Regions from separate parts of the Gordonia sp. AC31 genome, predicted to be linked through region 2. Evidence: riboswitches for the same ligand, from Rfam matches in the RefSeq annotation. Region 2 holds a riboswitch; the other holds the start of a gene.
What was found. A riboswitch is a leader RNA that binds a small molecule or an ion and turns the genes downstream of it on or off. The one in region 2 is predicted to bind cyclic di-AMP.
Positions count from the first base shown of each region.

Region 1: it holds a riboswitch for cyclic di-AMP, as region 2 does, so the genes downstream of both, Q9R39_RS09255 (transglycosylase family protein) here and Q9R39_RS00835 (C40 family peptidase) in region 2, are expected to answer to the same signal.

Region 1 is NZ_JAUZVK010000006.1:62,504-69,575, reverse strand. It holds gene Q9R39_RS09290 (MFS transporter) at 1-101, shown strand, start outside; gene Q9R39_RS09285 (DUF2771 family protein) at 98-610, shown strand; gene Q9R39_RS09280 (cold-shock protein) at 617-1,030, opposite strand; gene Q9R39_RS09275 (hypothetical protein) at 1,261-1,470, shown strand; gene Q9R39_RS09270 (flavin reductase family protein) at 1,476-2,021, shown strand; gene moaA (GTP 3',8-cyclase MoaA) at 2,035-3,123, shown strand; gene Q9R39_RS09260 (hypothetical protein) at 3,135-3,383, shown strand; cyclic di-AMP (ydaO/yuaA leader) riboswitch at 3,609-3,825, shown strand; gene Q9R39_RS09255 (transglycosylase family protein) at 3,832-4,452, shown strand; gene Q9R39_RS09250 (molybdenum cofactor biosynthesis protein MoaE) at 4,622-5,068, opposite strand; gene Q9R39_RS09245 (molybdenum cofactor biosynthesis protein B) at 5,065-5,556, opposite strand; gene moaC (cyclic pyranopterin monophosphate synthase MoaC) at 5,549-6,100, opposite strand; gene Q9R39_RS09235 (hypothetical protein) at 6,106-6,378, opposite strand; gene Q9R39_RS09230 (protein kinase domain-containing protein) at 6,479-7,072, shown strand, end outside.
Region 2 is NZ_JAUZVK010000001.1:180,980-188,051, reverse strand. It holds gene Q9R39_RS00845 (DEDD exonuclease domain-containing protein) at 1-1,336, opposite strand, end outside; gene Q9R39_RS00840 (hypothetical protein) at 1,582-1,812, shown strand; cyclic di-AMP (ydaO/yuaA leader) riboswitch at 1,920-2,152, shown strand; gene Q9R39_RS00835 (C40 family peptidase) at 2,169-2,855, shown strand; gene Q9R39_RS00830 (NlpC/P60 family protein) at 3,086-4,123, shown strand; gene Q9R39_RS00825 (hypothetical protein) at 4,132-5,529, shown strand; gene Q9R39_RS00820 (glycosyltransferase family 4 protein) at 5,529-6,653, shown strand; gene Q9R39_RS00815 (long-chain fatty acid--CoA ligase) at 6,679-7,072, opposite strand, start outside.

The sequences.
Region 1 (7,072 bases), on a different contig from region 2:
CCCGGACCCCGTCGACCGCCCCGTTCGAGACCCGGGGTGAGCGCCCGTACAGCCCCGGCGATCACCCGCCGCCCAACCAGACAGGACAACGTCGTCAGTGATCAGCAGTGGTGAGAAGAAGGCTCTGTCGATCATCGCGATCGTCGTCGTGCTGTTCGTCGCGGTGGTGGGGACGTCGGTGTTCCTGCTGACCCGCAACGCGGCGCACGACGATCAGCCCTACCTGCACGTCGCGGTCGGCGACGAATTGCACACCGTGGACCCGCGCTGGTGGTGCGATTTGATGCTGACCGCGTGCGATCCCGAGATCACCGCGCCGAACGAGACCGCGACGGTGCCGGTGCCGGTGGGTTCGACGATCATGCTGACGGTCTCGAGCGAGATCGCGCAGGGTCCGTGGAACCTCGCGGCGGTCTATCGGACTCCGCGCGGGATCGTCGAGGACGAGCAGCAGCAGGGTGCGGACGACACCTTCACCCTGACGCTCCGGTCGGAACCGGACCGGGTGCTGGTCGGGTTCACCGTGATCTCGGCGTCGGCGCGGCTAACCCCCGCCGACGACGTCCTGCCGCGCGGCGAGCTCGCGGTTCAGACCGCGCCCGCCGCGTAGTCGGTCCTAGGAGTCGAGCTCCCGCGCGACGGCACGCACGACTTCGGAGATCCGCTGTGCGGTCTTACGGTCGGGGTAACGCCCCTTGCGCAGGTCCGGCTGGACCTTGCCCTCGAGCAGGGTGATGAGGTCGGCGACCATCCCGTGCAGTTCGTCGGGGGTGTGCCGCTTCACGTCCTTGCGGGCGGCTTCGCGCACGTTCTTGGAGACGCTGGGTGCCGGTTCGAGCACCTTCACGCTCAACGCCTGCGGGCCGCGACGACCGGCGGCCATGCCGAACTCGACGCGCTGGCCCGGCTTGAGCGCCTCGACTCCGTCGGGCAACGCTGCCGAACGGACGTAGACGTCCTCACCGCTCTCCTGGGAGAGGAAGCCGAAGCCCTTGTCCGCGTCGTACCACTTCACCTTGCCGGTCGGCACTGTGCTCACCCTCATCTGTTCTAGATCTGTCGAAAAACGACCCGTCACGACAAAAGACGCCGTCACCCATCTCGCGGCCCGGACGGCGGAAGACCGTGCGAGCCCAGACGGATGCAAGGCGCCTGCTTCGGACCATCCTAGCCAACGCCCCACCGCGCGGTCACACCATTACCCGGCGGGCACGGATCGCGCGGCGTCGCACCGGCGCGCGTTGCACTACCGTGGCGGGTATGCAGAAGACATCCTCCCCGCGGTTGCTGCAGGCTGCCGGGGTCGTGTTCATGATCGGAATTCTGGCAATCGTGGCGTTGTTCCTGACACCGTTGGTGACCGGCGGCGACACCGCGCCGACCGCCGTCTATCTGCTGACCATGTGCGCACCGCTGGGCTTCGTCCTGGGCCTGGTGTACGCACTCCGTGCCGGACGCCGAGCCAGGTGAGGACCGTGACCACAACCATCGACACCACCCCCGATCTCTCCCCCGTCTCCGACGGGCGGGCGCTGCGTGACGCGTACAGCTGTTTCCCGTCGGGCGTCGTGGCGGTGTGTTGCGAACAGCGTGACGGGGATTCGACCACGCTGATCGGAATGGCCGCGAGCTCGTTCACCACCGTGTCGCTCGACCCGCCGCTCGTCTCGGTCTGCGTCCAGAACACCTCGACGACCTGGCCGCGGATCCGTACCGCACCGGCCATCGGGGTCAGCGTGTTCGCCGGCGACCAGATCGAACTCTGCAAGCAGCTCGCCGGGTCGTCGGAGCACCGGTTCGACGGCATCACGCCGCTGAGCACCGATCGCGGGGCGGTCTTCGTGCCCGACGCGGCCGCCCACCTGTCGTGCACGATCCACAACGAGATCCAGGCCGGCGACCACACCGTCGTGTTGCTGGAGATCGAGACCTTGCGCGCCGATCCCGACATCGAGCCCCTGGTCTTCCACGCCAGCACCTTCCGCGCCCTGGAGGCGCGCACGGACCCGACCCGGAAGTGAGTCGCCCAGCACCATGAGCACGGTCGGCCTCGGACTGCCGCTGCCCCGCTCCCCGCGGGAAGCAGCGACCTCCGACGCGCCCACCGACGGGCCGTTGCTCGACACCTTCGGTCGGGTCGCGAAGGATCTCCGGGTCTCGGTCACCGACCGCTGCAATCTGCGGTGCTCGTACTGCATGCCGGCCGAGGGTCTCGACTGGATGCCCACCGACCAGGTGCTGTCCACCGACGAACTGATCCGGGTGCTCACCGTCGCAGTGCGCCACCTGGGAATCGAGCGCATCCGATTCACCGGCGGCGAACCACTGCTGCGCCGCGACCTCGAGGACGTCATCGCCGCCGTCGCGGGCCTCCCGCAGTCGCCCGAGATCGCGATGACGACGAACGGACTCGGACTGACCCGGCGGGTCGGCGGTCTGGTCGACGCCGGCCTCGGCCGTATCAACATCTCGCTGGACACCATCGACCCGGCCCGCTTCGCCGAGATCACGCGCCGGGACCGTCTGTCCGATGTGCTCGACGGCCTGGCGGCGGCCCGCCGCGCCGGGCTCGACCCGGTCAAGGTCAACGCCGTGGTACCCGACCGCAGCGACCTGCCCGGAGTCCCCGACCTGCTCGCCTACTGTCTCGAGCACGGTTACGAGCTGCGCATCATCGAACAGATGCCACTCGACGCCGACCATGCGTGGCAGCGAGCACAGATGGTGACCGCACAGGAGATCCTCGCGACCCTGCGGAAGCGGTTCACCCTGCTGCCCGACCCTGCGCCACGTGGGAGCGCGCCCGCCGCCACGTGGCTCGTCGACGGCCACCGCGGCGCGCACGGCCCGGCACGCGTCGGGGTGATCGCGTCGGTCACCCGGCCGTTCTGCGGGGACTGCGACCGCACCCGGCTCACCGCGGACGGATCACTGCGCAACTGCCTGTTCGCGACGTCGGAAACCGACGTGCGGCACGCGTTGCGCACCCTCCCCGACGACGAGATCGACGCCGCCCTCGCGCGCCTGTGGCGCGCGAACATGTGGGCGAAAGCGGCGGGCCACGAAGTGAACGCGGCGGGCTTCACCCAACCGGATCGGCCGATGTCGGCGATCGGCGGCTAGGCTCGCGTCCGATGCAGCTCACAGTTCGTTTCTTCGCGGCCGCGCGCGCCGCGGCCGGTGCCGAGGAGAAGGTGATCGACGTCGACCCGTCGACCCCGCTCGGCGCCCTCGAGGGCATCCTCGCCGCCGGAAACCCCTCCCTCGCCACGGTTCTCGAACGCTGCTCGTATCTGCGCGACGAGATCGCGTTCTCCGATCGGACGCGTGCGCTCGGCACGTGCACGACACTCGACGTCCTCCCCCCGTTTGCCGGTGGCTGACGCCACACCCGGCCTGTGACCTTAGTCACATCACGGTGCGGTAACAGGATGGGCACGGGACGGCCACTAACCCGTTGAACTGGGATGACGGCCGAAGTGGGTCGGAAGACCCGGATCCGGGCCGAAAATCGCTTGCGTCCAAGCAGGTGATTCAGTCCAACGAACGACGTACTGTTCGAAGCGTCCTCCTCGGAGGTCACGACACAGCAACCAAGACATAACGTCCCACCGGCCGCGCCGAGCCTCGTTCCGCCGGTGGGAACGACAAGCAATCTAGGAACGAGGACGGGGGACCCAACCTCATCCCCTGAGACCGGGCACCACACCAGGTGTCCTCGGGGTTAAGTCCCGGAAGTCGCGGCGACCACCACGACGACCCGGGACCGAGCACCTCTCGCTCGAACCCGACAGCTGACTTCGTAGGCGCGTGGAGAGAGGAAACACAGACATGTCCGGACGTCATCGCAAGCAGACGACCAGCACGGCCGCCAAGACCATCACCAAGGTCGCCCTCACCGGCGCGGTCCTCGGCGGCGGAGCAGCCCTCCTGGGCACCGGTACCGCCAATGCGGCCACCGACGCCGAGTGGAACCAGGTCGCGCAGTGCGAATCCGGTGGCAACTGGGCCATCGCGACCGGCAACGGCTACCACGGCGGCCTGCAGTTCTCCCCGAGCACCTGGACCGGCCACGGCGGCGGCGAGTTCGCCCCAACCGCCGATCAGGCCTCGCGCGAGGAGCAGATCGTCGTCGCCGAGCGTGTGCTCGGTTCGCAGGGCAAGGGTGCCTGGCCCACCTGTGGCACCGGCCTGTCGGGCTCGACCCCGCGCAGCGCGCCGACCGACACCCCGCGTGAGATCGCCCCGGTGCTCCCCGGCGGCAACGGCAGCGTCGACCTGGCGAAGACCACCGAGGACGTCGCCAACCAGGTCACCGACGCCCTCACCGAGGCCGGCGTCAGCCCCGAGATCAAGAACCTCTGGCAGGCGGCCAAGGACAGCGGCGTCACGCTGAACCAGGACCAGATCAAGCTGTTCAACGACAACAAGCACCTGCTGCCCAACCCCTGATCGCCGCTCGACGCCTGATCTGGGACCCAGACGAAGGGCCCCGCACGATGGACCATCCGTGCGGGGCCCTTTTCCATTGGTTTCGACAAGCTCAACCAGCGGGGGTCAGCTCAACCAGCGGGGGGTCAGCTCAACCAGCGGGGGTCAGCTCAACCAGCGGGGGGCGGGGTCAGGCCGAGTTGACCCATTCGTCGGTGCCGTCGTCGAAGAACTGGTGTTTCCAGACTGGCAGGCGGGCCTTGACCTCGTCGACGAGGCGCGAGCAGGTCTCGAACGCCGCCCGACGATGGTCGGCCGCCACCGCGACCACGAACGCGATGTCGCCGATGACGAGGTCGCCGACCCGGTGGGACACCGCGACCGCGCGCACCCCGTGGACCGCGGAGACCTCCGCGACGACCTCGGCCAGGACCTTCGTCGCCGTGGGATGCCCCGAGTAATGCAGCGCGGTCACGGTGCGGCCGCCGTCGTGGTCGCGGACCGCGCCCACGAACCCGACCACCGCACCGGCTTTACCTTCGGCGGCGTCGATGACCATCGCCTCGTGGTCGGCCAGCGTGATCGGCTCGTCGACGACCGCGGTGTGCACCACGTGCGAGCCGGCCTCTCGGGTCATCGGTGGTCGCCTCCGCGGATCTGATCGAGCGCGTGGTGGACGACGCCGGCGAGGACGCCGAGCCCGTCGCGGACCCCGCCGGTCGAACCGGGCAGGTTCACGACGAGGGTCGTCCCGGCGATTCCGGCGAGTCCGCGTGAGAGGACCGCGGTGGGCACCGTCGGCAGCCCGGCCGACCGGATGGCGTCGGCCAGACCCGGGATCTCGACGTCGAGGAGCGGGCGGGTCTGCTCCGGAGTCCGGTCCGTGGGCGTCAAACCCGTTCCGCCCGTGGTGATGACGAGGTCGACCTCGGCGTAGATCGCGGCGCGGAGGGCCTCGCCGACCGGCGGGCCGTCGGCGACGACGTCGCACTCGTCGACGGTGAAGCCCTGCTCGACCAGCCAGGCCTCGATGATCGGTCCGGACCGGTCTTCGTAGACACCGCTGCTGGCGCGGTTCGACGCGACGACGACGCGCGCCACGCGAGGAGTTCTCTGGTCAGTCATGAGCCGGGTCAGACGGTTCGCGGTACCAGTCGCCGGATTTGCCGCCGGTCTTGGCGAGCAGGCGGATGCCGTCCATCTGCGCCCGTCGGTCGACGGCCTTGACCATGTCGTGGAGTGTCAGCCCGGCGACTGCGACCGCTGTCAACGCCTCCATCTCCACACCCGTCTGGCCGGAGGTCGCCACGGTCGCGGTGACCTCGATCGTGTCGGCGCCGATCGCGAAGTCGACCTCCACCGACGACAACGCCAGCTGATGGCACAGCGGGATCAGCTCGTCGGTGCGTTTGGCCGCCATGATCCCGGCGATGCGCGCCGTGGCCAGCACATCTCCTTTGGGCAGCCGCGACTCGCTGAGGAGACCGATCACCTCGGCGGTGGTGTGGAACGTGCCGGCGGCGACGGCGCGACGCTTCGTCGTCGGCTTGGCGCCGACGTCGACCATGCGGGCCGTTCCGGACTCGTCCAGATGACTCAACCGGGAGCCGCCGGCCGGCCCGGTGTCCCGGGCGTCCGACCCACCTTCGTCAGTCCCGGTGGGCGGCATCGACGTCAGCGGTTGACGATGGTCTTCGACTGCACGAACGGCAGGTCGTCGACCGGAAGCGGGAACTCGGTGTCGCCGAACGGCGACAACGCACCCGAGATGTGGGTCGCGAGTTCGGAGACCGCGTGCTCGGCGGCATCGCCGTTCTCGTCCTGCGGCCAGCCGTTGTCGACGTAGTGCTTCTTGCCCTTGGCAGATTCGACGACCTTGCCGGTGCCGGCCCCCGCTTCGCCGGAGGAGGGTGTTTCAGCGCCAGATTTGTTTGCCACGTCGTGCATTGTGCCATGCCGTTCGAATGAACAAGACCCGTGTCCGGGGCGGAAGTCCCGTGCCGGGGCTATGGTCGTCGCAACACAGGTCACGCCCCAGGAGGCGCCCATGGTCGCCCAACCGGTCCAGGTCGCCGGCTACCGGGTGATCACGCGGCTGGGGAGCGGCGGAATGGGCACCGTCTACCTGGTCGAGAATCCGCAACTTCGTCGGCGCGAGGCCCTCAAGGTGATCTCGATCGCCGAGACCGTCGACGAGGAGTTCGCGCGCCGGTTCAGTCGCGAGGCACAGACCGCGGCCGCCCTCGACCATCCGTCGATCGTCACGATCTACCACTACGGCGTCGCCGACGGCGACCCCTGGTTCACGATGGCCTACCTCGACGGCCGTGACCTCCGACGCGCCTCGCTCCGCCCGGACGAGGTGGTGGCCGTCGCCTCCCGGGTCGCCGACGCCCTCGACTACGCACACGAGCACGGCGTGATCCACCGCGACATCAAACCGGGCAACATCATGGTCACTCGCCGCGCGATTAACGACGCCCTCGACCGCGTCGTCGTGCTCGACTTCGGGATCGCGAAGCTCACCACCGCGAGCACCCTGACGGCGCCGTCGTCGTACGTGGGCACCCTCGTCTACGCCGCGCCGGAGATCCTCGACGGCAAACCCGCGGGCCCCGCATCGGATCAGTACGCGCTGGCC
Region 2 (7,072 bases):
CGTCGAGGAGTTCGTCGGCCTCACCTCGCATGAGCCGGCGGGCCGCGGTGACCCGGGGAGAGTAGTCCGGCACCGTCTGCGGCTGCGCCGTGGCCGCACGGCAGGACCCCGGCCGCCGCCTCCCATCGGCCTCGGGACACCAGTGGTAGCCCGTCGCGCCGAGCCGTGTCGTGCACGTGCGCAGACCGGCGGCCGCCGAGATCACGTCGGCGACGGTCGCCGCGTTGTTGCGGTTGCCCACCGGGCCGATCGACTCGTCGGTGGGTGTTCGGCTGACCTTGAGCCGGGGGAAGCGTTCCTCGGTCAGGGTCACCCACCAACCCTTGTGCGGCTGGGTCGATCGTCGGTTGTACGCCGGTGCGTGCGCGCCGAGGAGCCGGAGTTCGCGGACGGCGGCCTCCAGGGCGTGGGAACACTCCACGACGTCGACCCGTTGGGCGAGGAGCACCATCTCCGCGATGCGGCGGCGCGGGTCGTTGCCACTGAAGTACGACCGGACCCGGCGGCGGAGGTCCACCGCGGTGCCCACGTAGAGGACCTCGTTCGACGGGCCGCGGAACAGGTACACCCCGGGACGGGCCGGGACATGGTCGGCGAGTGCGCGTTTGGCGCGCAGGCGCGGGTCGGTCTTCGGGAGATACGACGTCAGGTCGCCGACGGTCGCGATGCCCTGATTGCCGACGCGCTCGAGGAGCCGGTGGAAGACCTCCACCGTGGCGCGCGCATCGTCGAGCGCCCGGTGGGTGGGCCGCACGGAGACGTCGAACAGGTCGGCGAGCGCGCTCAGCTTGACCGTCGGCGCCTCGTCACGGCTGAGGATGCGCCGGGCCATGGTCACCGTGCACAGGCTGAGGCTGAACGTCCACGGCAGGTGGAGCCGGATCGCGTTCTGCCGAAGGAAACCCATGTCGAAACGAGCGTTGTGGGCCACCAGGATCGAGCCGCGGGCGAACTCGAAGAACGACGGCAGCACCGATTCGATCCGGGGGGCGTCGGTCAGCATCGCGGTGGTGATGCCGGTGAGGGTCACGATCTGCGGGGGGATCGGCCGGCCGGGGTCGACCAGCGTGGCGAACTCGCCGACCACCTCGCCGCCGCGGATCTTGACCGCGCCGATCTCGGTGATCCGGTCGCGGACCGGGTCGGACCCGGTGGTCTCGAGGTCGACGACGACGAGGGTCGTCTCGAAGAGCGACCGGTCGCTGAACTCGTTCGACGTCTCGCCCGTGGCCCCCTGGTCGGCGGCCTCCAGGTCGGCGAAGGTGAGCTGCCCCGCGGGCGAGCCGTCCACGCTGGTCTGCGTCACCCGGCGAACACTAGTTCGATCCACCGACATCGCGACCGCGACGCTCCGACATCGTGTCGTGTGACCCGTGTGACTGCTGTGTCGATCGCTGTTCGACGGACTTGTCGGTGGGCGCCCCTAGTCTCCACCTGGACGTGAGAAATGCGGTCTTCTCACGGTCACAACGACCCGTAACGGGGCCGACGCGGCCCGCCCTCGCCAGATGAGATGGAGATCACATTATGTACGTCGATTGTGCGCGCTGCCCGGCTCGTCCCGTCGCTTGCGACGGGTGCATGATGACAGTGCTGTTTGGTGGTCCGAGCTGGGACGATATGCCGCACGAAGGTGGAGGTTCGGTAACGGCGGCCACCTCGGACGCGGATGCCGAACTGGACCTCGCCATCGATGTTCTGCAGGCTGCTGCAATGGTGACCAGCGCCGCTGCACGATCTGCAAGATCCGCCAAAACCGCAGTTCAGGTGCCGGATCGACGCGCCTCTGTGACCGTCCTCAGGGCAGGCTGAGAAGCGGCCGAGGTTTGGCTGTCCGTCGCCTGGTGGACAGAGCGCATCCGATTTCGTAACCTTTCTGAGACCTTTGCGGAGCGTCCCGCTTCAACAGAAGTGGTCCGCAGTAGTCACCGCTCAATCGCCCTCGCGGGCGAACCGGGGAACCACAACCTTCGGACGGGCTCGTCGGAGCGCATCACCACTGATGCGACTCGGTCGAAACCGATCCGAATCGGGGTGAATCGCGTTGCCACGCATGAGTGTCCAGTGGATACCTCATGCGCGAAAAACGTGTAGGGCCACTCTTCCGGCCCGAACCCGACAGCTAACTCGGTCGGCGGTAGAGGAAGATCTGAAGGAGAACTCGCTTCGTGGCCAAACATCGTTTGGAACAGCCCAATCGTGGCAGCACGGTCGCCAAGAAGGCGGTGATCGCTGGATCGATCACACTCGGTTCGCTCGCCGCAGCCGCCGGCCCTGCTCTCGCGGCCCCGGTCCACACCCCGCTGGGCACTTTCGAGATCCCGGCCCTGCCCGGCGCGAAGGCCCCGGAGGCCAAGCCCGCGCCTGAGGCCACGCCGGTGAAGAAGTCGCCCGCCGCCACGGTCGAGATCCCCAACCTGGGGCAGTTCACCGTGCCGGGTATCGCGCCGGAGCAGATCCCGCAGCAGTTCCGCCCGCAGGGTGGCGGCGCGCCCCTGGGCCAGCCGCAGCTGACCGCCGGTCAGAAGGCCGTGAAGGCCGCCGAGAGCAAGATCGGTGCGCCGTACTCCTACGGCTCCGCCGGCCCCAACGCATTCGACTGCTCGGGCCTCGTCTACTGGTCCTACAAGCAGGCCGGCAAGAACATCCCGCGCGACAGCTACGGCCAGCTCGGCGGCGGACGCGCGGTGTCGTACTCCGAGGCCAAGCCCGGCGACGTCATGATCTTCAACGGTGGCGGCCACGCCGGCATCTACGTCGGCAACGGTCAGTTCGTCCACTCGTCCAACTACGGCACGCCGGTCAAGCGCGACGCCGTCAAGGAGTGGACCCTGACGGGCATCCGTCGGTACTGACGACAACTGAACACGAACAGACTGAGCACGAAGGTCTCTGGACGGGCGGATCGCGTGGATTGCGATCCGCCCGAACCAGTCCCGGGGGCCGGTCGGCCGCCTAGGGTGGTCGACGGGACGCGGGGTACGGGTGCAGGGGCCCGGGATGCTCAGGGATCGACGAGCACACACGAGGGAGTGAGTAGACCGTGCTGATCGGGGAGGGGCGTGGTCGCGCGACGCGGCCGAGGATGCGTTCGGGTCCGCTGATGGTGGCGCTCTGTGTCCTGTCGGCGTTCGCCGTTCTGGCACCGACCGTCGCCGGCGGCGTCGGGGACGCCCGTGCGGTGCCCGCGCGCTCGGCCGATCAGCTGCTCGACCGCTACAAGCAACTGGGCATCGACGCGGAGAAGACCACCGAGGCGATGCACAACGCCAAGATCGAGTACGACAAGCAGCGCGGCATCGTGGCGGCGGCCAAGAAAGCCGCGGACGAGGCGCAGCAGACGCTGGACACCAGCCGCGCCCAGCTCGCCGTGCACCAGAACCGAGTCGACGCGATCGTCCGCGCCAGCTATCAGGGCGCGCGGGTCAGCGGGCTGTACGCCGTGATGGTCAGCGACTCCCCGCAGGCGCTCCTGGACCAGATGTCGGGTCTCGACATGATCTCGCGTCAGGCGTCGGTGGACCTGACCGCGATCAAGAAGGTACGGGCCAGGACCGCCATCGCGAAGAAGGATGCCGAGCGCACGGCGGTGGCCGCCTCCGAGGCGGTCTCCCGCGCCGAACGGGTCCGTGGTGACCTTCAGACGAAGCAAGCCGACCTGCAGCTCCAGGCGATCCAGATCCGGTCGATCTACAAGTCGATGACCGGCAAGCAGTTGGCGGCTCTGCGCGGTCCGACCTTCGACTTCGATCCGCGACTGGTGCCCAAGGGCACCGCCGCCGGGCTGATCGCCACCCACGCCGCGCTCACCCGGATCGGTGACCCCTACGTGTGGGGCGCCACCGGACCGAATTCGTTCGACTGCTCGGGACTCATGGTGTGGGCGTTCCGGCAGGCCGGCAAGACCATCCCGCGATCGAGTCAGGCGCAGATGGCCGGTGGTCAGCCGGTCGAGAAGAACGATCTCAAGCCCGGTGACCTGGTCATCTACTATCCCGATGCCCATCACGTCGGTATGTACGTCGGTGACGGCTATGTCATCCACGCCTCGACCTTCGGCGTTCCGGTCAAGGTCGAGCCGCTCGACGAGGCCGGACCGTACAACTCTGCCCGCCGGTTCTAGTCCCACCGGTGACCTCACCGCGCGGGCGCGCCGGCCTCGTCTCGGCCGTGGTCGTTCTGGTCATCGCAGTTGCCACCGCGTGCGGCACGGTCGACGTGCCCGACGGGCCCGGCTCGTCCGCAGCGCCCGTGTCGTCGAGCCCCGCGGTCAACGTCTACGCGCGTGATCGTGCGGCGGGCGTGACGCGGTTGCTCGACGCGCTCACCGAAGCGGTGCGTTCCGGGGATGTGCGGGCGATCGGCACCCTCGTCGACACCGCTGCCACTCCGGCGTTCAAGGACAGATTCGTCACGGCCGCCGCGGGTTTCGCGCCCAGCCGGTTCACGCCGCGGAACGGTCGCAGCGGCACCCTGCGGTTCGCACGGTTCGGTTATCAGCTTGCGCCCACCGAAGAGGCGGAGGTGCTCGTACCCGGTGAGTTGCAGGAGCTCCTCGATGCCGGGGGGAGTTCGGACTCGTGGGTCGCTCCGGTGGAGTTGCGCTATGCGCTCGGCGGTGAGGGGGTCCCGGGAGTCGACGAGGCCGAGGTGGTCGTCGGCACCCAGTTCGTGGTCGCCCGCTACGGCGAGGCCTGGCGCCTCGTCGGAGACGCCACGGCCCTGGGAGGAGACCCCGCACCCACTCAGATCTGGGAGCTGCCCGGACTCCAGGTGGCCGACACCGCGACCGCAGGCGGCACGTCGGTGGTCGCCTCGTATCCCCGAACGTCTTCGACGGTGGCGACGCTGCAGCGGGAGCTGCCCGGGGCGGTGGATGCCGTCAGTGACTTCTGGGGCGACGACTGGGATCGCCGCGCCGTCGTGGTCGCCACGGCGACCGACGACGAGTTCGCCGCCCTCGTACCCGAGGGTCGAGCGGCGACCGGGACCGCGGCGGCCGCGACCGTGTTCAGCAGCCTCGACCTGGTCCAGCGCACCGCGACCGGACAGCGCATCATCCTGACCCCGGCGGCCCGGGAACTCGCCGCACCGACGCTCGCGGTGGTTCTCCGGCACGAGTTGACCCATGTCGCGGCCCGCGTTCACACCGCGCTCGACGCGCCGCTCTGGATCACCGAGGGCGTGGCCGAATACGTCGGGCGCAGAGGGACTCACACGAGGATCGCGGATGCCGCACCCGACCTGATCGCGTCCGTGCGTGCCGGTCGAGTTCCGACCGGGCCACCCGCCGACACCGACTTCGCGATGGACGGTCAGACTTCACAGGTGGCTTATCAGAGTGCGTGGTCGCTGGCCGCCTACGTCGCCGATCGATTCGACGAGGCGCGGCTGAAGAAGATGTACATGGGGGTCGCGGCGTCCGCCCTGCCCGCGGCGCAGGACGCGGCGATCGCCTCGAGTGTCGGGCTGACGCGTGCGGAACTGGTCGCGGGATGGCAGCGGTGGCTCGAAGTGCAGGCCCGTTGATGTCTCGAACGTTGTTGCTCACCAACGACTTTCCGCCCCGTCCGGGCGGGATCCAGTCCTACCTGCAGAATCTGGTGGACCTGCTGCCGCCGGAGGACGTGGTCGTCTACGCGCCGCGCTGGCGTGGTGACTCGCACGAGAAGTTCGACGCGGCCGCCCCGTATCGGGTGTACCGGCACCCGACGACGCTCATGCTCCCCACCCCGTTCGTGGCGCGGCGTGCCGCGGAGATCGTGCGCCGCGAACAGATCTCGACGGTGTGGTTCGGCGCGGCCGCGCCGCTGGCCGTGCTGGCGCCGGCGATGCGTCGCGCGGGCGCCCAGCGGATCATCGCCAGCACGCACGGTCACGAGGTCGGGTGGTCGATGCTGCCGGGCGCGCGGCAGGTGCTCGGGCACATCGGCCGCCACACCGATGTGATCACCTTCGTCAGCCGATACACCCGCGGCCGGTTCGCGTCGGCCTTCGGCGCCCGCGCGGCCCTGGAACACCTGCCCCCCGGCGTCGACACCGAGCGGTTCGCCCCGGATCCGGTGCTGCGACAGCGGTTTCGCGAACGTCTCGACCTCGGGGAACGTCCGACGATCCTCTGCCTGTCGCGGCTGGTGCCCCGCAAGGGCCAGGATGTGTTGATCCGCGCCCTGCCGCTGATCCGACGCACCATCCCCGACGCGACGCTGGTCATCGTCGGCGGTGGTCCCTACGGGAAGACCCTGCGCGACCTCGCGGCAGACACCGGGGTGGCCGACCATGTGATCTTCACCGGCTCGGTGCCCGCCGACGACCTCGCGGCGTACCACAACATCGCGGACGTCTTCGCGATGCCGTCCCGGACGAGGGGACGCGGGCTGGACGTCGAAGGCCTGGGGATCGTCTACCTGGAGGCATCGGCGTCGGGCGTGCCCGTGGTCGCCGGGTTGTCCGGTGGGGCGCCGGAGACCATCGAGGAAGGGGTCACCGGCACGGCCGTCGACGGGACCGATGTCGACGCGGTCGCCCTGGCGATCCTGGCGATCCTCGGTGATCGCGCGGCCGCGGCCGAGATGGGCCGGGCCGGACGGCGTTACGTCGTCGAGAACTGGCAGTGGAGCCAGATGGCGGCCCGCCTGCGCCAGTTGCTCTGAGGAGCAACCGGCGCAGGCGGGGAGCTCACCGCTGGTAGATCGCCTCGATGTCGCCGGCGAACTTCTCCACGACGACGTTGCGCTTGACCTTGAGGGTCGGCGTCATCTCGCCGGTCTCCTCGGTGAAGTCGGTCGGCAGGATGCGGAACTTCTTGATGGCCTCTGAATGCGACACCGTCTTGTTGGCGAGGTCGACGGCCGACTGGACCTCGGCGCGCAGGTCGGCGTCGTCGGCGAGGTCGGCGACCGTCGCGGACGCGGGCTTGCCGGTGCGCTCCTTCCACGCCGGGAACGCTTCCGGATCGATCGTGATCAGGGCTGCCACAAACGGTTTCGCGTCACCGACGACGGTGGCCTGCGAGATCAGGGCGTTGGCGCGGATGACGTCCTCGAGTCCGGCGGGGGAGACGTTCTTGCCG